Linked DNA regions of Zymomonas mobilis subsp. pomaceae ATCC 29192. Each later gene encodes a partner of the first gene's protein in a complex. Links are inferred from orthologs where the notes say so. Each region holds a gene or a part of one and is shown in the gene's direction. Other genes may lie near its edges. The genes, in order: ZYMOP_RS03300 and uvrB.

Region 1 (12,417 bases):
AAGGCCGGCCCCATTCTTCTTCCCGTCCTGATCGCGGAAAAACGGGTTCAGAAAATAAAAGAACTTTATCAGCAAAAACACCGAATAAAACGGGTCGGGTATTTTCTAAAAATGCTCCTCATAAAGGGTATAAATCCCCTGACAAACCTTATGGTCGTCCAACGCGGAATCCTTCTGAATCCTACACAGAAGGGCGTCGGGAAAATCGTAATTTTCATAAGAATGCCGAAAGTCACCCTTCAGATAGAGTAAGCGATAGAGGCGATTTTCAAAGAGACGGGGGTAGTTCTCGACCTAGATCTTTTGCGGATGCAAACCGAAGCCATAAAAACGAATATGCTCGGGGTAACAGCGCCCATTATTCTTTGAAGAATGCCCGAAATGACAGCAGGGATGACCGGAGAAGAGGGGATAAACCCGCATCTCGGGAAGATCGTGATTATCGGGATTCGGCTTCACGGAATAAATATTCCCGCAGTGGTAATCCGCAGGACAGGAATACGCGGCGTGATAACGGCTATGCTGCCTCGCAACAGCCGACAGATCAACGTCGCCCTTCCTTTCGAGACAAGGATAACCGTCAAGGAGGCTATGCCGCCGATCGGCGATCACCGCGTTTTTCCAATCAAGAAAGATCAGAGAGCTTTCGTGATCGGCCTCGCCGTTTTGAAGAAAATAATCGCTTTGATCGGGATAGAGAACCTCTTGGAGAAAGGCCCCGCTATAGCCAAGGCCGTGATAGGACGGGTTCTGATCGGAACAATTTTTCACCACGGGATAGAAATTTTCGCGCACAGCCGCCTCGTGATCGTGAAGCTTCGAGCTATGGCGAACCGCATCGTTACAAGGCTGAACGACCAGAAGGTTATCGCAATTATGACCGAAGCCGCGATAATCGGTCACAGGATAGCGAAAGACGTTTCGGTAGTGATAGACCGCGCAATCGCAATTTAGCGGTCAATCCTTCCTATTCACCTGATGCCCGCCCTTTCAAAAAACGGGGCAATACCGAACCCGCTTCTGCGCGAAAGCCACGCGAAAATGGACCGCAACGTATTGCTAAATTGCTATCCCGTGCGGGTATCGCTAGCCGCCGCACCGTTGAAAGAATGATCGAAGAAGGTCGGATCGCGCTTGATGGTGTTAAGATAGAGACCCCCGCTACTTTAATGACGTCCCTGACAGGGGTGACCGTTGATGGCAAATCTGTCAGCGCCCCGACAACGACCCGATTGTTTTGTTATCATAAAGCAACGGGGCTTTTGACTACAGAAAGAGATCCCGAAGGCCGTCCGACGATATATGACAGCCTTCCGCCTGATTTACCACGGGTAATGCCGGTGGGGCGCTTGGATATGAACACGGAAGGCTTGTTATTATTGACAACCAATGGGGGCTTTAAACGAGCGTTAGAATTACCGGCTACCCACATTGAGCGTTGTTATCGGGCGCGCGTTTTTGGCGATGTATCACAAGATCAGCTAGAAGAACTGATTGAAGGGGTAACGATTGATGGTGTTCAGTATGGTTCTATTGATGCCAATTTAGAACGCCGGACAGGCCGTAACGGTTGGGTAGAATTAAAATTGCATGAAGGCCGTAACCGTGAAGTACGGCGTGTATTAGGCTATCTGGGTTTACAGGTATCCCGCCTAATTCGTATCAGCTATGGCCCGTTTATGCTGGGTGACCTACCTGTCGGGGCGATCGAAGAAGTAGATGCCGGAAGCTTGATTGCTTTTCAGGCAAGCTTACCCGAAAAATCTTAAAGGATAAGCCTAAGATGAGGATTATTGCCGGAAAATGGCGTGGCCGGATGTTAAAAACGCCGAAAAGCGATGTAACCCGTCCAACGAGTGATCGTGCACGTGAAGCCCTGTTTTCAATGCTTGAAAGCCGGATGGGCAGTTTGGAAGACTTACGGGTAGCGGATATTTTTGCTGGGACGGGGGCGCTGGGCTTGGAAAGCCTGTCCCGAGGGGCGGCCTTTAGTGCCTTCGTCGAACAGGATCAAGACGCCTGCAAAATATTGCAGGCGAATATTGATATGCTGAAAGCGAAGGGTGAAACGCAAGTTTTCGCACAGCCCGTCTCTACCCTTTCCCCTGCCCGTCAGGCTTTTGATCTTTTGCTGTTTGATCCGCCTTATAATAGCGGCGGCGGTGGCGCGTTATTAGAAAAATTAACCCGCCTTGGCTGGGCTTCTCCTTCGGCATGGGCCAGCATTGAAACAGCACGAAAGGAAACAACCTCTGCCGGTGGGTGGGCCGTAGAAGCCGAACGCACTTATGGTAAATCGCGGATTACTTTATTACGTCGCCTTGCTGAGGGATAATTTTTCCATCAAAACAGACGGGGCTACTTGCCCCCTTTGTTATTGCTGTTTACCTTAAAGCGGTGACTGACTCTTTAGACTTTTCGCCTTTTTCTGAAAATTTTCCAGAAGAACCGGCCTATCTTACGCGTCTCAACCCTGAACAAAAAGAGGTTGTAGAAACTACAGAAGGGCCGGTTCTCGTACTGGCTGGGGCTGGCACGGGGAAAACCGCTGCTTTAACGGCGCGATTAGCGCATCTTATCGACCGTTTGAAAGCGTGGCCTTCCCAGATATTGGCGGTGACTTTTACGAATAAAGCTGCCAGTGAAATGCGCCAACGGGTAGGCGAATTATTGGGCAATCATGCAGAAGCTATGCCTTGGCTGGGCACCTTTCACGCGATTGCTGCCAAAATGTTGCGACGACATGCTGAATTAGTCGGACTCAATTCTAATTTCACTATTATTGATACCGATGACCAAATCCGTCTCCTAAAACAGCTCATTCAAGCCCAAGATATTGATGAAAAACAATGGCCAGCCAGACAACTGGCCGGTATTATTGATCGTTGGAAAAATCGTGGCCTCACCCCCGATAAAGTCTTTGGTAAAGAATCCGATAGCTTTGCTGATGGTCAGGGATGTCAGCTTTATAAAGCCTATCAACAGCGATTATTAAGCATCAACGCCTGTGATTTTGGTGATCTTTTGCTCCACATGTTGGTTATCTTCACCCAACATCAAGAGGTGTTGAGCGATTACCAAGAGCGTTTCCGCTATATTATGGTCGATGAATATCAGGATACTAATCAGGCACAATATTTATGGCTTCGCCTACTGGCACAAAAAAGACAAAATATCTGTTGCGTCGGTGATGATGATCAGTCGATCTATAGTTGGCGTGGTGCAGAAGTTGCCAATATTTTACGCTTTGAAGAGGATTTCACAGGGGCAAAAATCATCCGTCTTGAGCACAATTATCGCTCGACACCGCATATTTTGGCCGCTGCTTCTGGTTTAATTGCCCACAATAACAGCCGTCTAGGGAAAACCCTGTGGACAGAGCGTCCCCAAGGCGAAAAAGTAAAAGTAGTGGGCGTGTGGGATGGCCCAGAAGAAGCCAAAAGGCTGGTAGCCGATATTCAAAGCTTACGCCACAGCCAGACACCCCTTAATTCTATGGCTATTCTGATACGGGCCCAGTTCCAAACCCGTGAATTTGAAGATGTGTTTGTTGCGAAGAATATTCCCTATCGCATTATTGGCGGCTTCCGCTTTTATGAACGCGCAGAAATACGGGATGCTTTGGCCTATCTCCGTGTCATTGCACAACCGTCTGATGATCTGGCCTTTGAACGGATTATCAATGTGCCCCGTCGCGGTATCGGCAAAAAGGCAATGGAAAAGCTTTATTATCGCGCCTTCTCGGATCACATTCCTCTGACGGAAGCCGCCGAAAAGTTGGTATCCGAAAATGCCTTTGGTAGCATTGCAACACGCGCCTTGAGTCAGTTGTTGACTGATTTTAGCCAATGGCGCGAGGGCTTATCCATTATTGGTCATGCCGATATTACCCGAAAAATGCTGGATGAATCCGGTTATAAAGCGATGTTGAGGGCCGATGCCGATATTCAATCCGCAGGGCGGTTGGAAAATTTAGTCGAGCTGGCACGCGCTATGGAGGATTACGACGATCTTGGCAGTTTTCTAGAACATGTCAGCTTGGTGATGGAACATGAAACAGGGCCAATAGACGACAAAGTTACCTTGATGACGATGCATGCGGCCAAAGGGCTTGAATATGATCATGTCTTTCTGGCTGGCTGGGAAGAAGGCGTATTTCCTTCGCAGCGTTCTTTGGATGAAGGCGGCTTGCAAAGCTTGGAGGAAGAACGACGGCTTGCCTATGTCGGAATCACACGGGCTAAAAAATTCTGCACTATTTTTCATGCGGCTAATCGGCGGATATATGGTCAGTGGATGTCCTCGTCTCCTTCCCGTTTTATTACAGAACTACCTGAACAGCATATTTCGCAAAAATCCTTGTCAAATAAAAAAACGTCCCCTTCAAGCTGGCGCGATGTCTGGGCGGCAGACCGTCACAAAAATTCGCCGACATCAATCCCGCCTGTTTTTACCTCTCGTAAAAAAGATGAATCATCGCCTTGGCAATTAGCTAGCCATCGAGGCCCAGGATGGGCGCGGGCGCAAAAAGTCGCCCCTGCCCCGCTTTCTTCTCCCCGACCTATTCGGAAAGAAGCCACAGCCATTTATCATCGAGGCGATAAGGTTACCCATCCAAAATTTGGACAAGGTACGATTGAGAATATAGAAAGCGACAAACTTACTATTCGTTTCCATGATGAAGAAGCTGGTATCAGAAAGCTGTTAAACCGTTTTGTAACACCCGCTTAACCATTTTATAAAGCGCTCTTTTAAACAGCGACAGCATCCAGCAAACTGACTTTTGATAGTTTAGACATCGTCTGTAAATAGGTAGCAACTTCAAGAGGGTAATGGGCATTCTTTACAATAGAAAAACTGCGTAACTGTGCAAATAAATGAAAATCATCGGTTGATAACTGACCGTTTACCGCATTGGATTCCTTAATCATGGGCGCTAATTTTTCTAATAATAAATTAAGTTCTTCTACCAAACTTTCACTTTTCCCCAAACATTCATTGAATGGGCCTGTCAGTGCCTCTTTTTTACAAAGAAAATAAGCTCTTGCTCCTGTCGTCGCAAAATCTTTAAGCGGGGCACAGGCGACTCTTGGCATAATGAGCGGCGCAGAAAGCGGCATCACTTCTTTTAGCCAAGCAGCAATTTCAGGCGAGGTTGGCCCCACAACAATCGGTTGGTTTTGTTTATCAACATGGGCGACAATATCCATACTTTCGCCCATAAAATGACCCTCTTCTTCTAAAATAGGAAGTGTTTTTTTCCCAACCATCCGGATAGGATCAGCTTCATTATCATTAAGCAAGATAACTTTTTCGAAAGCTATGTTTTTCAATCCGAAAATCATGCGGGCTTTGACACAAAAAGGGCAATGCTCATATACATATAACTTGGGCGTCATCAAAATACCCTTTCTTATAATCATCTTTGACTATTTACGAATAGGAAACCTATAGGTTTCAATCATAGAGAAAATACCGGACAGAGAAATAAGGGTTACATCCAATTACAACCCAAGCGCATACGCTTCTTTTGTTTCACTTTTTATTTTAAGTTTTTTGAAATAAAAATATCTAAAATACAAAAAATATTTCAAAATTATTTTGAATAATAATAGTATTTTTAGTCAAAATTCTTAAAAAATTATAAATTATTATTAATATTATCTATTAAATCATAATAATTATATCCATCATTATTATGATTATATTTTAATCGCATATAATTTAGCTTGGATTTTCAAGTGTAAATAGATCAGCTTCTTCATCATAGGCAAAGTATTCTGCATAGCGAGCCATGCTCGTCACTGCTTTTACCGTATCATTAGCGGCTTCTTCGGACATATGATCCTGTAACTCATCCCGAAAACGTTGCGCAGCGGCTTTATGACTTGGTCTTTCATCTAATACACAACGGATATGGGCAGCAAGCGGCACATAAGCTGCCAATTGTTGAGAAAAGAGATGTTTGCGATCGTCAACTTCGCTTTCAACAAAACGCTGTCCTAAGGGCGTTAAGCGAATATCGCCACCTTCCATTTCAGCAAATCGTAAAAGTTGTAACGTTTCTGCAACAGGAAAAAGATCATCAATTTCAAGCCGCAGATTGGCGGCAAGCGGTGGAAGATCGGCTTTACCATTATAGGGTTCTGCCGCAACGGTCTCTATAAGACCGGCCAGTTCATTGACTGAAACTTTGGGAAGGACAATCGCAATACCATTACCCAAAAACGGTTCAGAAGGCACAGGTGTGATTGTCCCCGTCTTGACCGTCATTCTAGCGTAAATATCTTCTACAATTTCGCGGAAAGCCGGATCAAGTCGGTTACGGGGTTGTGGTAATTCAACATGAATTTCACCGATAACATGACCGGGGTTAGAGCCAAAAATAAGAATATGGTCGCACATCAGCACGGCATCTTCGATATTATGCGTGACCATCAGGATAGATTCTATCGGCATCCGTCCTTCTGACCATAGATCGAGTAAGTCCGTACGCAGCGTTTCTGATGTCAAAACATCCAGAGCTGAAAAAGGCTCATCCATCAAAAGAAGTTTCGGATGAATGACCAGCGCCCTTGCCAAGCCGACCCGTTGACGCATACCGCCCGATAATTCCTTAGGATAGGCACTTTCATATCCATCAAGGCCAATAAGATCGATTGCAGCCAAAGCTTTCTGCCGTCGTTCTGCTGGCTTTACCCCACGGGCTTCAAGCCCTAATTCAACATTTTCGAGAACGGTTAACCATGGGAAAAGCGCAAAGCTTTGAAAAACAACCGCCACTTCGGAAGAAGTGCCCGAAATCAATCTTCCCTGAAAGGTAATGGTACCCTGACTAGGTTGAATAAGACCGGCAATAGCCCGTAACAAGGTTGATTTACCCGATCCCGAACGCCCTAACAAACCGACAATTTCGCCGGTATGGAGATCCATATTTACATTATCGAGTACGACTAGTGACCCAGAGGCCCCATTATCATAAGTCTGGCATACACCTTGTACAGAAACCAAAGGCGGATTCTTGACGGAGACAAGATCATCCATAGATAACTCTCCAAACAATAAAGTCAGTTAAGACGCACGCGACGTTCTGCAAAAACATAGAGCGGTCGCCAAAGAATACGGTTAAATAAAGTCACGAAAAAGGCCATCACGATAATACCCAGTACAACACGCCTGAAATCACCGGCAGTCGTCGCATTGGCAATATAAGCGCCTAGTCCGAAAGCTTCGAGTTTCGTACTACCCCAGCTGGCTACTTCAGCGACAATGCTGGCATTCCATGATCCACCGGTAGCGGTAAGCGCACCGGTAATATAATAAGGAAAAATACCCGGCAGCATCACTCGCCGCCACCATGTCCAAGATCGGATTTGATAAATTGTCGCGGCCTCTTGCAAGTCAGTGGGAAAATTTGCAGCCCCTGCAATCACGTTAAATAAAATATACCACTGCGTTCCCAGCACCATTAAAGGCGATAGCCAAATATTGGGATTGGCACCGGTTGCAACAATCGCAATTACCACAAAAGGAAAAAGCACATTGGCGGGGAAAGCGGCCAAAAATTGGGCAAGAGGTTGAATGCGTTGGGATAAACTGGGGCGTAATCCAACCCATACCCCAATAGGCACCCAAATCAGACTGGCAATAGCGATCAAAACAATAACCCGCAGTAAGGTTACAAAACCACCACTGAAGGCTATCCAAACATCATACCATGAAAGCGTCTGGCGAAGATAATCGAAAGCAATCCAACTCCCCCAAATGACTCCAGAGAAAACTAGGGCAAGCCAAAGATAATCGATAATCTTGGTCGTATGACTGGATTGAGAAGCGTTTATCTGCTGCTTGGCAGAATAAAAACGAATAAGCATCAGACGCTGCCCTAACCAGCAAAAAGGCATAGTCAGGCGTTTCATGAGACGCGTATGACGAATAATGTCATACACCCATGATTGGGGTTTTTGGCTACTGGCGGTTTGTTCTACACGGAATTTATCTGCCCATGCTATAATAGGCCGGAATAATAACTGATTATATAAGACGATAATAATGGCCATCACGGCGACAGCATAGCCGATAGCTGTAAAATTCTTCTCATCAATCGCGAGCGCTAAATAAGACCCGATACCCGGCAAGCGTATATCGGTATTGCCAACGGTAATAGCCTCGGACGCTACCACAAAAAACCATCCGCCTGACATCGACATCATCGTATTCCAGATAAGCCCTGGTGCAGCAAAAGGCGCTTCCAGTCGCCAAAAACGCTGCCATGCCGAAAGCTTGAAACTACGGCTTACTTCATCAAGATCATTAGGAATACTAGTCAGCGATTGATAAAAAGAAAAAGTCATATTCCAGACTTGGCTTGTAAAAATCGCAAAAATCGAAGCGCATTCTGCTCCTAGAAGGCGTCCTGGAAAAAGCGCCATAAAAAAGGTTACCGTAAAGGTAAGAAAACCCAACACCGGAACCGATTGTAGAATGTCAAGCGCGGGAATAATAACCAATCCAGCACGGCGGCTTTTGGCGGCAAGGGTTGCCACGAGAAAGGTAAAAACAAGAGAGGCTATAATACCTGCAAACATCCGCAAAGTGGTGCGCAGGGCATATTCAGGCAAGTGATTAAAATTGAGTGAAATCGGGGTAGTTGATAAGGTTGCAAGGGAACCACGCATATCAACAGTGCCCTGAACAACAAGGGCAATCGCTATACCTAATAAGGCAAAGGCGACCAGATCATAGGCATTTGGTAGAATCCGACCCCGTGCAAGCGCGGCCACAGCGGTTTGCCCCGATCGGTCATGAGGAAAAAAAACCATAATGAACCTCACCGCAAAAAGGCAGAAAGAAATAGAGATTTTCTGCCACAATAAAATAACGCTATTATGACAAGGCGTACAATAATAAGCCTGTTAAAGAAAAATCTTAGAACTGTCTGCCCGTCTATTTTTGTTGTAGTTGATAGAAAGAAAGTCGTCTGCTTTAGATCACATAGAAAAAAAGTGTTTTCTTACTATGATAACCTTTAAGACGTAGTTTTTTACCAGACAGCCCGTCTGTAATAGATAGGTAAAATAAGATTGTGATAAAGCGACACAATATTTATACACATTGATGTAACCTCCCGGAAAATTCCATCGGGAGCCAGAAGGCGGGTTAAATAAAACCTATTAAAGATTTAATCAAACTCGTACGGCGGGCTGCGCCGAGAACCGTCCTGGTTGACTGAGTATATAGTTTCCGAGATAGAAAGTTGACCATCATCGAAAACAAAAAACAGCTATCCTTGACTGGCTTCAAAGTTAAATTATTTCAGAAGCTTTATTTTATCTGCTCTTTATCAACTGTAGTGTCAAGCAGTGAAGAAATATAACGTTACAATTTTAACATCCACTCTGGTCTAGAGATTAGGTATTTCTCTAGTAAGACGGTCATGCCCAACTGTGAGAACGTTGTACGCGGCCTTAATCGTAATTATGAAGCACATAACAAAGGCAGCAGATTTATTTTTTCAAAAATTTTCAAAGTATTTCTGGGATCAGCTGCATATTTCACTATGAATTTCATTTTAGTTTAACGAATTAAGTCTGCTACCCTCTTCCTAAAGGGGAATACTTTTCGATTATTATTAAAAATTTATTCCATAATTATATATTATATTTTAAAAAATTATTTCATTACTTTATTTTTCGATAAAATGTCAAAAAAATAATCTTTTTATTATTGAATTATTTGTATTTTTTCCGCATCCCAAGATGAATATGCAGTGTATGTTTTTTTCCATCCAAAGCTACGCGAACGTTTTTTCCTTCACATAAAAAGGGAGCGCCATCTAAAGTAGCCTCTAAAACTTTATCCCCCGAGGGTGAAGTATTGTCGATATAAATAGAATAACAGGTGGCCTCTACGTTTATTGTAGCCTCAAAATTCGACCATGTATCAGGAATACAAGGATCGATAATGATGAAGCTACCTGCGCGCTGAATACCTAAAATTTTTTCGACACCGGCACGGTACATCCATGCTGCAGAACCCGTATACCATGTCCATCCCCCGCGTCCTCTGTGAGGCGGATCGGAATAAACATCCGCGGCAACAACATAAGGTTCTACTTTATAAAGCGAGGTTTCTTCAGGCGTCCTTGTATGATTGATAGGATTGAGAAGGTGAAAAAGGTCTACTGCCTTTTCAGCTTCGCCCAACTGCGCAAAAGCCACCATAGCCCACATAGCCGCATGACTATATTGGCCTCCATTTTCACGAACTCCCGGCGGATACCCCTTAATATAGCCGGGATCATGAAATGTTTTATCAAAAGGCGGTGTGAATAAAAGAACTAAACCCTCTTCAGGATAAACAAGATGCTGTTCAAAGGACGCCATGGCCTGCATGGCACGGGAAGGATCAGCAGCCCCTGATAAAACAGCCCAAGACTGGGCAATAGAATCTATCTGGCATTCATCATTTTCCTTTGAGCCAAGCCATGCACCATCATCAAAGGTTGCACGACGATACCATTCACCATCCCAAGCTTCACGTTCGATAGCCGCCTTTATAGAAGCCGCTTGATCACGCCAATCTTTGGCCCTTATCGCGTCACGTTCATCTGCAAAAGGAACAAAAATATCAATAGTACGCAATAAGAACCATCCAAGCCAGACACTTTCCCCTCTACCCAGATCGCCCACCAAATTCATACCGTCGTTCCAATCTCCGGTACCGATAAGCGGGAGACCATGTTCGCCTATATGCCGAAGACATTGATCGATACCCCGGGCACAATGCTCAAAGAGTGAGGCCTTCTCATCAGACGCAGTTGCTCGGAAAAAAGCATCAAGCTCGCCATCGTTTAAACATCGTCCTTCTAAAAAAGGAATGACTTCATCTAATATCGCGATGTCACCAGACGTAGTAATATAAGTCGCCGTTGCAAAACCTAGCCAGACACGATCATCCGATATTCGTGTCCGTATGCCCTGGCCCGAATGGGGCAACCACCAATGTAGGACATCACCTTCGACAAATTGGCGTGCGGCTGCACGGAGAATATGGCGTCGGGTCTCCTCGGGAGCGGCAAAAGATAATGCCATGCCATCTTGTAACTGGTCACGAAAACCATAAGCACCACCGGCCTGATAAAAAGCGGAACGGGCTAAAAGACGGCAAGAAATTGTTTGATAGAGCAGCCATCCGTTTAGCATAATATCCATCGCACGATCAGGGGTCTTCACCTGAACAGCACCTAGTATTTTTTCCCAATGCTTTGTTACGGCCTGTAAGGCTCTATCGAGATCAGCTTCACGGTAACGGGCTATTAAAGCGTGAACTGTTTCAAGTGATTGACATTGCCCCATCAGCCAAACCACCTCAACCGATGCGCCGACCGCTAACTCAATAGGGGTGGTTAATGCCGCACAAGGGTCTAAACCAGCGCCTACTCTACCGGATAGCGGGCGCGGCTGGGTAAGCGCGGCTGGCGCCTTGGGATCACCATTACACCCTAAAAATTCTGTTCGATCTGCTGTCCAGCTTGTTTGTTTTCCACCAAGATCAGAAAAGGCAATTCGCCCCGGAAAGGTTGTACTCCACGGGTTACGAGCCAATAGAGCGGCTGTAACGCTATCCCTTTCTGTCACAATAAAGGGCGCAGATGCCCCGCGCGACATACCAAGCACCCATTCAGCATAGCTTGTCACAGACAATTTGCGCGGTTTATCTGAACAATTCCGAAGCGTTAAACGAGAAATCTTGATCGGATCATCAAGCGGTATAAACTGAAGCAGATCAAGGGCAATCCCATGTGATTCATGCTCAAAACGACTGTAGCCAAAACCATGGCGTACAATATATGGGCTTTCCTCGCGGATAGGGTTCGCTGTTGGGCTCCATAAATCGCCCGTTTCCTCATCCCGAATATAAATAGCTTCCGTAATAGGGTCTGTTACGGGATCATTTGACCATTGAGTAAGCTGATTCTCATGGCTATTCTCAGCCCAAGTATAACCGCTGCCTTCTGTTGAAACTTGGAATCCAAAATCAGGATGCGCGATTACATTAATCCAAGGCGCAGGCGGTACATGATTATTATCAATAACAGTCACATATTCACGGCCATCCTTATCAAAACCACCAAAGCCATTAAAAAATTCCAGATTAAATTTTTCTGCGGTCGATAAAGATATAGTGGACGGTGATGCCTGCTTAGGTTGCGGTATACGCGCAACAGGCGTGTGTTGTTTCAGTGATTCCAAATGGCCCAGTTGAAGAGAAAGCAAGCCATCCCGTGCATATAAAACAACACGCGCGACAGAAGGAAGTAAATCACGGGCTTTCTCATTTATAAGACTAGCCTGAAGGGGATAAATTTTACCTGACATAGGCGTATCACAGGGTGTTAGACGCGATAGGTGATTA
Region 2 (12,404 bases), 220 kb from region 1 along the record:
CCTCCTCGGCGAGGCTGGATTGTCGATCGTCACAATCGTCCTATGGCGATTAACCACACTGATTTTCGGGTCGATCTTATTCCTGATCAAATACAAGATAGAGAGCGGGTTATTATCACCCTGACAGAACTACTTAATCTGTCTCAAGATGACCTTGACCGTATACGGGAAGATTTGAATAAAGCGGCCGGGTATCAACCTGTGCCTGTTGCCGAACATTTGGATTATGAGCATTTTGCAGCTATTTCTGTCCGGCTACCAGAAATGGCAGGCGTTGCCCCCCAAAGAGGTTATGCTCGTTATTATCCTGAAGGTGCTGCTGTTGGACATTTAATTGGGTATGTGGGTTCGGCTACCACAGAAGATTATAAAAAGACCCACGATCCTTTGCTCATTACCCCCGGTTTTAAATTGGGTAAGCAGGGACTAGAAAAAACTTTTGATGATTACTTACGAGGCGTTCCCGGAGCAAGACGATCCGAAGTAACTGCAAAAGGCCGTCTGGTACGTGATCTTGAAAATAAACCTGACCAACCCGGGAAAAAATTGCCTCTAACGATTGATGCAGGTTTACAAAGCTATGCAGCCCGTCGGATTGGCGATAATAGTGCCGCGGTTGTTGTTATAGATACCGAAAACGGGGATATTTTAGCACAGGTCTCTATGCCCTGTTTTGACCCGAATGATTTTGCGGATGGGATCAGCCATCGTGAATGGCAAAGTCTCTCGGAAGATGATCATCATCCCTTGATTGATAAAACGGTTGCCGGACTTTATCCGCCCGGATCTACTGTAAAGCCGATGAATGCCCTAGCGCTTTTAGAAGCCGGGGTTGATCCGCATGAAACGGTTAACTGCACGGGTAGTTATCAGCTTGGAAATAGCGTTTTTCATTGCTGGCGTCGTCATGGTCATGGCCCTGTCAACATGCATACGGCTATTACCCAAAGCTGTGATGTCTATTTTTATCATATGGCGCATAGGGTAGGGATGGACCCTTTGGCGGATATGATGCGGCGGTTGGGCTTGGGAGCCAGCTATCATTTGCCTTTAGGGTCTGAACATTATGGCACGGTTCCTGATCCGGCATGGAAATTAAAAAAATATCATCATAACTGGACCGCGGCGGATACACTTAATGCCTCAATCGGGCAGGGGGATGTTTTAGTTAATCCCTTGCAATTGGCCGTAATGGTCGCAAGATTAGCCTCAGGCAAACAGATAATGCCGCGTTTAATCATGTCTTCCAAACCGCCGATTATTACAGGTTTAGGTATTAATGAGGCGCATCTAGATATTATTCGTCAGGCTATGCGGGACGTTGTTAATGGAGGCGGAACTGGCGGGGCTGCAAAATTATTTGTTCCTAATGTAGAGTTAGCCGGAAAGACCGGAACAGCGCAAGTTCGGCGAATATCTATGGCAGAACGAGATAGAGGGGTCCTTAAAAACTCTCAGTTGGCTTGGCGTATGCGTGATCATGCTTTGTTTGTTTGCTTTGCGCCCGTGGGTAACCCGCGATATGCTGCATCGGTGGTTATAGAGCATGGTGGACATACGGATTCTGCAACTGATGGCCCCGCTATTGCGCGTGATGTTTTAACCTATTTGTTTGATCCTGACCGCGCTATGGCAACGTTAAATGCCCTTGAGACCTCTTGGGGCGGGGATCTTGCTACCAGAATGCGCATAAGGGCTGAGGCTTTACATGCGTCCTCTTCAAAACCGGCTGAAACTCCGGAGAAATCCTGATGTTGTCTATGGTACCAACCCCATTACGCCAATTGCCTTGGGGATTACTTTTGCTGGTCATAGCGATCGGTAGTTTTGGTCTGGTTATTCTTTATTCTGCGGGGGGTGGAATGCATCCATGGGCTCTTAATCAGGGGCTCAGGTTCATTTTTTTTATTTTTGTTTCAGTAGCTATTAGCCGAATTGATCAAGATTTTTTAAAAAAAACAGCATGGCCTCTGTATGGGGGGTTGCTTCTTTTATTAATTGCTGTCGAATTATTTGGTTTTGTGGGCGGCGGAAGCCGACGTTGGCTTAATCTCGGTATCTTGACGCTTCAACCTTCAGAATTAATGAAGCTCGCCATTATTTTAGCTATTGCCCGTTTTTATGATTTACTACCCGCGGGTGAAACAAGAAGTTTTTCGGCGATGTGGCCTGCTGCTGTACTTGTGTTAGTGCCCGCTTTTTTAGTGGCTATTCAACCGGATTTGGGAACCGCTTTGATGATTATTGGCGGGGGGCTTATTGTCACTTTTTTGGCGGGGCTCCCTCTTTGGTTATTTATTGGAGGTGGGGCAGCTATTGCTGCGTTGGCCCCTTTTGCCTTCTTTTTTTTGCTTCATGATTATCAGCGTAATCGGGTGTTAATTTTTTTAACCCCTGAAAGTGATCCTTTGGGGCGAGGGTATCATATAAGCCAATCTAAAATTGCAATTGGATCGGGTGGGGTTTTTGGCAAGGGTTTTCTTAATGGTACACAAAGCCATCTCGATTATTTACCAGAACGTCATACCGATTTTGTCTTCGCTACAATGGCAGAAGAATGGGGATTAATTGGTGGGTTGTTTATTATTGTAAGTTTTATGCTGATCATTAACTGGGGGATGCGGGTTGCTTTTAATGCGCCTTCACGATTTGCCAAGCTGACGGCAGCCGGTCTATCGACTACCATTTTTTTCTATGTTGCGATTAATCTGGCCATGGTGATGGGCTTGGCACCTGTGGTCGGTATTCCGCTGCCTTTGGTCTCTAATGGCGGCTCTGCTATGATGACCGTTATGATTTGTTTGGGATTATTAATGGCGATTGATCGCTGGACGCGCTTCCCTAAAAGAGGTTTTTAATATTTTACTATTTGTTTTACATGGTTAATTTCAAATAATTGAAATTAACTTATGATTTATTCAATAGAATTCAAAAAATGTCCACAAAAGATAACAAAACATATTATCTATATTGTTTTTTTTTAGAATTTAACACTATAGGTTTAATAGTAAAAATTTAAGTTATCTTATTTTTTTACTTTTATTCTTAAAAATCATAAATGGAAAATAATATTACAGATGAAGTTGATCTACAATATAAGCTTCGTTTTTGGTTTAATTATAACCCCATCTTCTCTTTATGCCGCGGACAGCGGTTCCTCTTCAGATAAACAGCAATGGTATACAGGTTCATTATTATCGCCTGCCGGTGCCCTTCGTCAGGGTGGCGTGACGATTGAGCCTTATATTTCCTATAATCGACCCATTTATAATATAGATGCTTTTGGTCATAAGTCACCGACTTATGGAGGAACCCAAAGTGTTGTGAATACAACCCTCATGAAATATGGGATTACCAACCATATAAGTGTACAGCTTCATCCTCAATTTCTTTATAAATGGAAGTCAAGCTATGGTAATGGCGGTGGTCAGCCGCGAATAGGTGATTTGCCGCTGGATATTATTTGGCGGTTTGTTGACCCTGATCCTAATCGTTTTATTCCAGCTGTCATGTTTTTTGGCGGTGTATCCTTTCCGACCGGACGTTATGACCATTTGAATACGACAAAAACGAATGCTGGTGGGAATGGCAATTATGTTTTTAGGGCAGCCTTGGTTACCCAATCAACCTATAAAATAGCCGGCCATGCCCTACGCGCGCGTACTTGGGCTACTTTTCGGCGTTCTCTGAATGAAGCCGAAATCCATGGTATTAGTGGCTATGGGACAAGTAAGGATTTTCTAGGACGTGCGCAAGCGGGTATGAATGGGCAAGGGGGTGTTTCTCTTGAATTTGGTATAAATCAACGCTGGGTTCTTGCTTGTGATGTTGCGCGTAACTGGTCTTATGGTTCCAGAGTAAAAGGGTATAATAATCTTACTTATATTGATAAAACAGGCGATGGCTCGGGGGATTGGGTGGTAGCGCCTGCTATCGAATATAACTGGTCTCGCCGTTATGGTATTATCGCCGGTGTATCGACCCCTTTTTGGGGACGTAATACCAATGAAAGTCTGTCAGGGCAGGTCGCTTTTGATATGGTGTTTTAATTACCGTTTTTTAGGTGAAAAGCCCAAATTAAAGAAGCCAACTGATGGAGAGTGCTTGTTTAGGTCATAGGGCGTTATCATATGTTTTCTATGACCATAGAGATTCGCACCACCCTTGATGAACCAGAAAATCGGCCCGATTTTGTGCCGCATCGGCCAGCGCGTCCTGAAAAAACGGAACCTTCTAAACCATTTCATTTGGTTTCGCCTTATGATGCGGCAGGTGATCAACCCGAAGCTATCTCGGAATTATGTCGCGATATTAATGCCCATGAACGGGATCAGGTTTTATTAGGGGTAACGGGTTCTGGTAAGACTTTCACCATGGCGAAAGTCATTGAAAAATTGCAGCGTCCAAGTTTAATATTAGCGCCTAATAAAATTCTGGCAGCCCAACTCTATGGGGAATTTAAGCGATTTTTCCCCGAAAATGCCGTTGAGTTTTTTGTTAGCTATTATGACTATTATCAGCCCGAGGCTTACGTCCCGCGCACAGATACTTACATTGAAAAAGATAGCGCGATTAATGAAGCCATAGATAGAATGCGCCATGCGGCGACCCGTTCGCTATTAGAACGGGATGACGTGATTATCGTGGCCTCGGTTTCTTGCCTGTATGGTATTGGTTCCGTTGATACGTATTCATCTATGACTTTTCGCTTATTTAAAGGGCAGATCGTCGATCAGCGTGAAATTATCCGTCGGTTGGTGGCCTTGCAGTACAAGCGTAATGATCTTGCCTTTGGGAGAGGGTCTTTTCGTGTAAGCGGTGATACGCTGGAAATATTTCCGTCACATTATGAAGATATGGCATGGCGAATTAGTTTTTTTGGAGATGAAATTGAAGAAATTTCCGAATTTGATCCATTAACGGGTGCCAAAATTGCCAAACTGGATCAGATTAAAATTTATGCCAATTCTCATTATGTGACCCCTGAACCGACATTAAAGGCAGCCAATAATGCGATCCGTCGAGAATTGGATAATCGTTTGCACGAATTTCAAGCGGAAGGTAAGTTATTAGAAGCCCAAAGATTAGAGCAGCGCACCGAATTCGATCTTGAGATGATGGCGGCCACAGGGGCTTGCTCTGGCATTGAAAATTATTCCCGCTTTCTTACCGGACGTGCGCCGGGTGAACCCCCTCCGACTTTATTTGAATATCTTCCTGATAATGCTTTGTTATTTGTGGATGAAAGTCACCAAACTGTCCCGCAGATCAATGGGATGGCGCGGGGAGACTTTCGCCGTAAGACCACTTTGGCTGATTATGGCTTTCGTCTGCCTTCCTGTATCGATAACCGTCCACTCCGTTTCGAAGAGTGGAATGCCATGCGTCCTCAGACCATCTATGTTTCAGCAACACCCGGTCCATGGGAGTTAGAACAAACGGGTGGTGTCTTTGTCGAACAAGTTATTCGTCCCACAGGTCTTATTGACCCTGTGATTGAAGTGCGTCCCATTGAAGAGCAAGTCGATGATTTGATCAATGAAGCTAAAAAAACAGCAGAAAAAGGATGGCGCTCTTTAGTAACGACATTAACCAAAAGAATGGCTGAAGATTTGACGGAGTATATGCATGAAGCAGGTTTAAAAGTGCGTTATATGCATTCTGACGTTGAAACAATTGAGCGTATCGAGCTTATCCGCGATCTGAGATTAGGCGTTTATGACGTTTTAATCGGTATTAATCTGTTGCGTGAAGGTTTGGATATTCCCGAATGTGGGTTGGTCGCGGTATTGGATGCCGATAAAGAAGGTTTTTTACGCTCTGCAACATCTTTAATCCAGACTATTGGAAGAGCTGCTCGTAATTCAGAAGGTCGTGTTATCCTTTATGGTGACAAGATTACAGGTTCGATGGAACGCGCTATTGCAGAAACAGAGCGACGCCGTGAAAAACAGATCGCATGGAATGTTAGCCATAATATTACCCCTACGACAGTACAGCGTCAGGTCGACGATATTGTAGGTCATTTTGGGATAGTAGAAGAGACCAATGTGGCTGAAGAAAATACCCTGTTGGATACTCAACAAATTGAAGTCCGTATCGCCGAGATTGAAAAGCAGATGTTAGAAGCCGCTGCTGATCTTGAATTTGAGAAGGCCGCTGAATTAAGGGATGTGTTAAGACAATTAAAACGCCAACAATTAGGCTTACCTTCTGAAAAGGCTTCCGAGAAGCAAGGCCGATCTGAAGCGGGTCGCCCTGGAACACGTAAAACGCGAAGTGATAAAGCGAAAGAGACTAAGGCGGCGAAACAAGCCAAGCAATATGCAGGTAAAAAAGTCTTGCGTTCCAGAGGTCATTGACCCTGTCAGTCTGAAATCAGATCAGACTATCCCTTAATTTTTAAAGGCTGTCGGCGTGGTTTTTCACAGAAAAATCATTTTTACCGATAGCCTTTTATTTTGTCTTGTTATTCCATAGGAAGCTTGAGAAAGCATTGCGCGGTATGCCTTTATATCTTGCAGTAAAAGCTACAATGACAGAAGAACAGCGCGCTCAAGCGTAAGGGCGTCAGCTAGAAAAGGAATTGAACGTGACAGAGGCGGTAGCCAAAGAAGAAATATCCCATCCGCGTTTTACCTTTTCTATAACGGCGCGCGATGGAAAAGCACGCACGGGTAGCATCGCAATGAAGCGGGGTGTCATTCGTACGCCTGCTTTTATGCCAGTCGGCACAGCGGCTACGGTGAAGGCTATGAAACCCGAGGCGGTAAGCGCTACCGGCGCTGATATTATTCTCGGAAATACATATCATCTTATGCTGCGGCCCGGGGCAGAACGATTGGCTAAATTAGGCGGATTGCATCAATTTATGGGATGGGATCGCCCTATTCTGACGGATAGCGGCGGTTATCAGGTGATGAGTTTATCCTCTCTTACCAAAAAGAGTGAAGAAGGGGTTACCTTTAAAAGCCATCTGGATGGTTCCCGCCATATATTGACCCCTGAACGCTCAATCGAAATTCAGCGTTTATTGGGTAGTGATATTGTTATGGCCTTTGATGAATGTACGCCCTATCCGGCCACGCCCACCTTGGCTGCATCCTCTATGGAGCGTTCCATGCGTTGGGCCAAAAGATCGCGGGAAGCCTTTGATAAGAATAAAGACCAATCCGTCAATTCTGCTCTGTTCGGTATTCAACAAGGCTCTGTGTTTGAAAATTTACGCAAGAAATCCGCTGATGCTTTGGCCGAAATCGGTTTTGATGGGTATGCTGTCGGGGGATTAGCCGTCGGTGAAGGTCAAGAAGCGATGTTCCGCGTGCTTGATTTTTCTGTTCCTATGCTACCTGATGACAAGCCGCATTATCTGATGGGCGTCGGGAAACCCGATGACATTGTGGGTGCCGTTGAACGGGGCATTGATATGTTTGACTGTGTCCTGCCCACACGTTCAGGCCGTAATGGACAAGCTTTTACATGGGATGGCCCGATCAATATTAGAAATGCTCGTTTTGCAGAAGATATGAAGCCCTTGGACAGCAGCTGTCATTGTGTTGTTTGTCAAAAATGGAGCCGGGCCTATATTCATCATCTTATCCGCGCGGGTGAAATTTTGGGAGCTATGCTGATGACAGAGCATAATATTGCTTTTTATCAACAGCTTATGCAGGGATTACGAATGGCTATTGAAGAAGGGCGTTTATCTGATTTTGCTACCGCTTTTCGTGCGCGTTATCGGGCTAAAAACAATTAGCTATTTCTTACTATGTTGAATGAAACTCTTTTATAAAAGTCGGACGCGCCTTCTCTGACTTTTATAAAAATTGAGATGATTTTAACCTAGCCTTTGTATTTCTGATGAGCTTCGTTAAAGCGTAGGATTATGAGTGAGGATCCCGATCTTTTTTCCGCTATATCGTCTCAAAATCAGACATTATCTACTATTTCACCTGAACGCTTAACATCGGATCAGGCTACTTTCGAATTGGAGCGACTAGCTACATTAATTCGCCATTATGATAGGCTTTATCATGACCAAGATTCCCCGGCTATTTCTGATGGGGAATATGATGCTTTAGTGCTGCGTAATCGTCTTATTGAACAGAATTTCCCTAATTTAACGAGGCCAGATTCCCCTAGTAAGCGTATTGGGACACGCGCGACCTCTCGTCTTCCTAAAATTGCTCATTCTATCGCTATGCTGAGCCTTGATAATGGTTTTTCAGATAAAGATGTGGGTGATTTTTTAGACCGCATTCGGCGTTTTCTTCGCTTAGGTGCGCAAGAACCGGTAGCTTTAACGGTTGAACCTAAAATTGACGGCCTTTCCTGTTCTCTCCGCTATGAAAAGGGAAGGCTTACCCAAGCGGTAACGCGAGGCGACGGTATCATCGGAGAAGATGTTACGCCTAATGTTCGGGTTATTAATGATATTCCTGAAACTCTAGCGGGTTCCACATGGCCGGAGGTCGTGGAGATCAGAGGCGAAGTCTATATGACAAAAGCTGCCTTTTCTGATCTCAATCAACGGCAATCAGAAGAAAATGGAAAGCTATTTGCCAATCCTCGAAATGCTGCGGCCGGTTCTTTACGACAGTTAGATCCGAATATTACCGCGAGGCGGTCACTTCGCTTTTTAGCCCATGGTTGGGGAGAAATATCTGATTTTCCTGCCGACACGCAATACGGTATGATGCAGGCTATTAAAAGTTATGGTCTGCCTGTCAGTGATCTTTTGCTGTGCTGTCATTCACTGGATGAAATGTTACAGCATTATCATAAGATAGAAGCCCATAGAGCCGATATGGATTTCGATATTGATGGGGTGGTTTATAAAATTGATCGACTTGATTGGCAAAGCCGTCTTGGCTTTTCTGCCCGTGCCCCCCGTTTTGCTTTAGCTCATAAATTCCCTGCGGAAAAAGCGCAAACAACGCTCTTAGATATTGATATACAGGTAGGACGAACGGGTGTTCTGACCCCTGTCGCTAAATTGGAAGCGGTGACCGTAGGGGGGGTCGTGGTTACTTCTGCAACGCTTCATAATGCAGATGAAATTAAGCGACTAGCTGTTCGTCCGGGAGATCGCGTGCTTATTCAGCGTGCGGGTGATGTTATTCCCCAAATTGTTGAAAATTTAACACCTGAGGTTAATCGGGAGGATTGGCATTTTCCTTCAACTTGTCCTGTTTGTCATTCACTGGCAAAACGGGAAGAAGGGGAGTCCGCATGGCGTTGCACCGGTGGTTTGATATGTCCGGCTCAGCGTGTGGAACGCTTACGTCATTTTGTATCGCGGACGGCGTTTGATATTGAAGGCTTGGGGTTAACCCATATTGAGAGTTTTTTTGCCGATAAATTGATAGTAACACCCGCAGATATTTTTCGTCTTCATAAACGACGTGATACGTTAATAAATCGAGAGGGCTGGGCAGAAGTTTCAGTGAACAATTTATTAGCGGCTATTGAAAATCGTCGTGTTATTTCTCTTGATAGATTTTTATATGCCTTAGGCATTCGCCATATTGGTGTGGTTACAGCTAGAGATTTTGCTCGACAGTATCATGAATGGGATGCCTTTTCAAAAATGATAGGGCAGCTTAAGAGTATGCGTAACATATTATTACCATCTCTCATTGAAACTGAAGAAAAATATCGAAAAAGAGTTGCCAAAGAACTGACTGGATTTGTTAATATTCCTAATATTGGGAATAAAATAATTCAGAGTTTGATTGCTTTTTTCTCGGAAAGCCACAACCAATCTGTCGTTGATGATCTGCTGCTCGAAATCGAGGTCAAATCTGTCCATTTTCAGCAACAATCCTCCCCGCTTGCAGGAGAAGTCATTGTCTTTACTGGAAGTTTGGAAACCCTGTCCCGCGAAGAGGCCAAACGGCAGGCTGAGACTTTGGGGGCCAAAGTTGCCGCTTCTGTCTCGCGCAAAACAAGTTTTGTTGTCTGCGGAAAAGCAGCAGGTTCTAAACTTTCTAAGGCAGAAGCGCTTTCAATTCCTGTTATTGATGAAATGAAATGGCAAAAAATTGTTAAAAACAATGGTCATATATCTGTTAAAACTGAATAAATGAAAAGTTATTCTTTGAAATTTATATCTAATTTTTTTTCATTTTTGGTATTTTAAATTTTTTCTTAAAAAAAATATAAAATTTTTTACAATATATTTAGAGTATTTCTAGATAAAAAAATAGTTTTACTTGTAGTTATCGCAATCGATCAAAAGTAAAAAAATGATCGTCCGTGATCGACGCAAATATTGTTCCAATAATGATAAGGAGGTTTCAAAATCAGTTTAATAGGAGTAACTCGTAATCAGTCCATCGCTAAGGATTCGGTTTTATCTATGTTATGTGGCGGGAAACTAAAATAAGACTGCGACATATCAAAGCCGATACTCAGCTGTTGTAAGATGTTTTTAGATATAAGGCGGGAGAGGAATCGCCATGAGTTCAGAAAGTAGTCAAGGTCTAGTCACGCGACTAGCCTTAATTGCCGCCATTGGCGGTCTACTATTTGGTTACGATTCAGCCGTTATTGCTGCGATCGGTATACCGGTTGATATTAACTTTATTGGTCCCCGCCATCTGTCAGCTACCGCTGCCGCCTCCCTTTCAGGGATGGTGGTTGTTGCTGTCTTGGCAGGTTGTGTTGTTGGTTCATTAATTTCCGGTTGGATGGGTATCCGTTTCGGACGTCGTGGCGGTCTGCTTATTAGTGCAGTCTGCTTCATCATTTCTGGATTTGGTGCCGCTACAACGGGATTGACTGGTGATATTGGCTCAGCATTGCCAATTTTTTGCTTTTTCCGCTTTTTAGGTGGTTTTGGTATCGGCATCGTTTCGACGTTGACTCCAACCTATATTGCTGAAATTGCGCCTCCTGATAAGCGTGGTCAAATGGTATCTGGTCAACAGATGGCCATCGTAACCGGCGCTTTAACGGGTTATATCTTCACATGGCTTCTGGCCCATTTTGGTTCTGTTGACTGGATCAATGCTAATGGTTGGCGTTGGTCACCTGCATCTGAAGGTATAATTGCTGTTGTCTTCTTACTGTTACTGTTAACGGCTCCTGATACACCGCATTGGTTGGTCATGAAGGGCCGCCATTCAGAAGCAAGTAAGATTCTGGCTCGCTTGGAACCTCAGGTTGATCCTAGTTTAACGATTCAGAAAATTAAAGCTGGCTTTGATAAGGCTTTGCAAAAAAGCAATTCAGGTTTGTTTGCTTTTGGCGCAACCGTAATCTTCGCTGGTGTTTCAGTCGCTATGTTCCAGCAACTTGTCGGTATTAATGCTGTGCTTTACTATGCACCGCAAATGTTCCTGAACTTAGGTTTTGGTGCTGATACCGCATTACTTCAGACGATTTCAATTGGCGTTGTGAACTTCGTATTCACCATGATTGCGTCACGCATTGTTGACCGCTTTGGTCGTAAACCGCTTCTTATTTGGGGTGGTATCGCCATGGCTGTTATGATGTTTAGCTTAGGTATGATGTTCACATATCATATCGGTGGCGTTTTGCCTTTGGCTGCTATTCTTCTTTACATTGTTGGTTTCGCAATGTCTTGGGGGCCGGTCTGCTGGGTTGTCCTGTCAGAAATGTTCCCGAATGCTATCAAAGGTTCCGCTATGCCTATTGCGGTTACCGCGCAATGGATCGCCAATATTTTAGTTAACTTCCTGTTTAAAATTGCGGATGGTGATCCCGGTTTAAATCGGACTTTCAACCATGGTTTCTCTTACCTTGTGTTTGCAGGATTAAGTATACTCGGCGCTTTAATCGTCGCACGCTTTGTTCCTGAAACGAAAGGACGGAGCCTGGAAGAAATCGAGGAGATGTGGCGCTCCTAAAATAGTTAAGTTGCTTTGGCTGAATTCTTTTATCTTTTTTTAGATAAGTCTTAACCGATTATACTTTCTGTTTTGGGCGGTAGTATGAACGAAGCGTAAGCGCTAAAAAATAGATGCAAAGGATTCGGCCTCTGTTTTAAGGACGAAAATAATGACGAATACCGTTTCGACGATGATATTATTCGGCGCGACTGGCGATCTTTCACAGCGTATGCTGTTGCCGTCGCTCTATGGCCTTGATGCTGACGGATTGCTGGCAGAAGATCTTCGTATCGTTTGCACCTCCCGTAGCGATTATGATACTGATGGCTTCCGTAATTTTGCTGAAAAAGCGCTTGATCGTTTTGTAGCCCCTGATCGGCTCAATGATGAAGCTAAAGCAAAATTCCTGACTAAACTTTTCTATGACACGGTAGATATTACTGACCCTACCCAGTTCGGAAAGTTAGCTGAACTCTCTGGTCCGGTTGAAAAAGGTATCGCCATTTATCTTTCGACTGCACCTTCTTTATTTGAAGGCGCAATCGCTGG

The links.
Region 2: the proteins of ZYMOP_RS03300 (region 1) and uvrB are in contact, whole or in part, in a crystal structure (PDB 7EGT), measured with the Thermus thermophilus proteins. The link is inferred for Zymomonas mobilis subsp. pomaceae ATCC 29192 from one-to-one orthologs. Residues at the interface, in WP_096412145.1 of Thermus thermophilus: His654, Arg656, Phe657, Gln666, Asp668, Glu669, Lys680, Arg681, Leu682, Ser683, Lys685, Tyr686, Ala687; in WP_096411307.1 of Thermus thermophilus: Glu23, Leu25, Arg26, Asp27, Gly28, Glu29, Arg30, Phe31, Arg55, Glu326, Asp327, Phe328, Glu379, Ser382, Gln383, His398, Gly400, Arg401.

Annotation. Positions count from the first base shown.
Region 1 is NC_015709.1:734,178-746,594, forward strand. Bases 2,094-5,064 are described here. They hold ZYMOP_RS03300 (ATP-dependent helicase), read left to right. Parts: upstream 2,094-2,397; coding sequence 2,398-4,731; downstream 4,732-5,064. Other genes in these bases: rsmD (16S rRNA (guanine(966)-N(2))-methyltransferase RsmD), read left to right, coding at 2,094-2,335; ZYMOP_RS03305 (GrxB family glutaredoxin), read right to left, coding at 4,752-5,064. Also shown: ZYMOP_RS03290 (pseudouridine synthase), read left to right, coding at 1-1,769; more of rsmD, read left to right, coding at 1,784-2,093; more of ZYMOP_RS03305, read right to left, coding at 5,065-5,399; ZYMOP_RS03310 (ABC transporter ATP-binding protein), read right to left, coding at 5,725-7,044; ZYMOP_RS03315 (ABC transporter permease), read right to left, coding at 7,068-8,822; ZYMOP_RS03320 (GH36-type glycosyl hydrolase domain-containing protein), read right to left, coding at 9,732-12,417. UniProt on the Escherichia coli protein: A helicase with DNA-dependent ATPase activity. Unwinds DNA duplexes with 3'-5' polarity. Translocates on single-stranded DNA with 3'-5' polarity. Initiates unwinding more efficiently from a nicked substrate than double-stranded DNA.
Region 2 is NC_015709.1:946,114-958,517, reverse strand. What follows is about bases 3,793-6,750. They hold uvrB (excinuclease ABC subunit UvrB), read left to right. Parts: upstream 3,793-4,139; coding sequence 4,140-6,362; downstream 6,363-6,750. Other genes in these bases: tgt (tRNA guanosine(34) transglycosylase Tgt), read left to right, coding at 6,593-6,750; ZYMOP_RS04305 (hypothetical protein), read left to right, coding at 3,793-4,049. Outside these bases: mrdA (penicillin-binding protein 2), read left to right, coding at 1-1,752; rod shape-determining protein RodA, read left to right, coding at 1,752-2,858; more of ZYMOP_RS04305, read left to right, coding at 3,078-3,792; more of tgt, read left to right, coding at 6,751-7,756; NAD-dependent DNA ligase LigA, read left to right, coding at 7,886-10,084; ZYMOP_RS04285 (sugar porter family MFS transporter), read left to right, coding at 10,461-11,873; zwf (glucose-6-phosphate dehydrogenase), read left to right, coding at 12,025-12,404. UniProt on the Escherichia coli protein: The UvrABC repair system catalyzes the recognition and processing of DNA lesions. A damage recognition complex composed of 2 UvrA and 2 UvrB subunits scans DNA for abnormalities.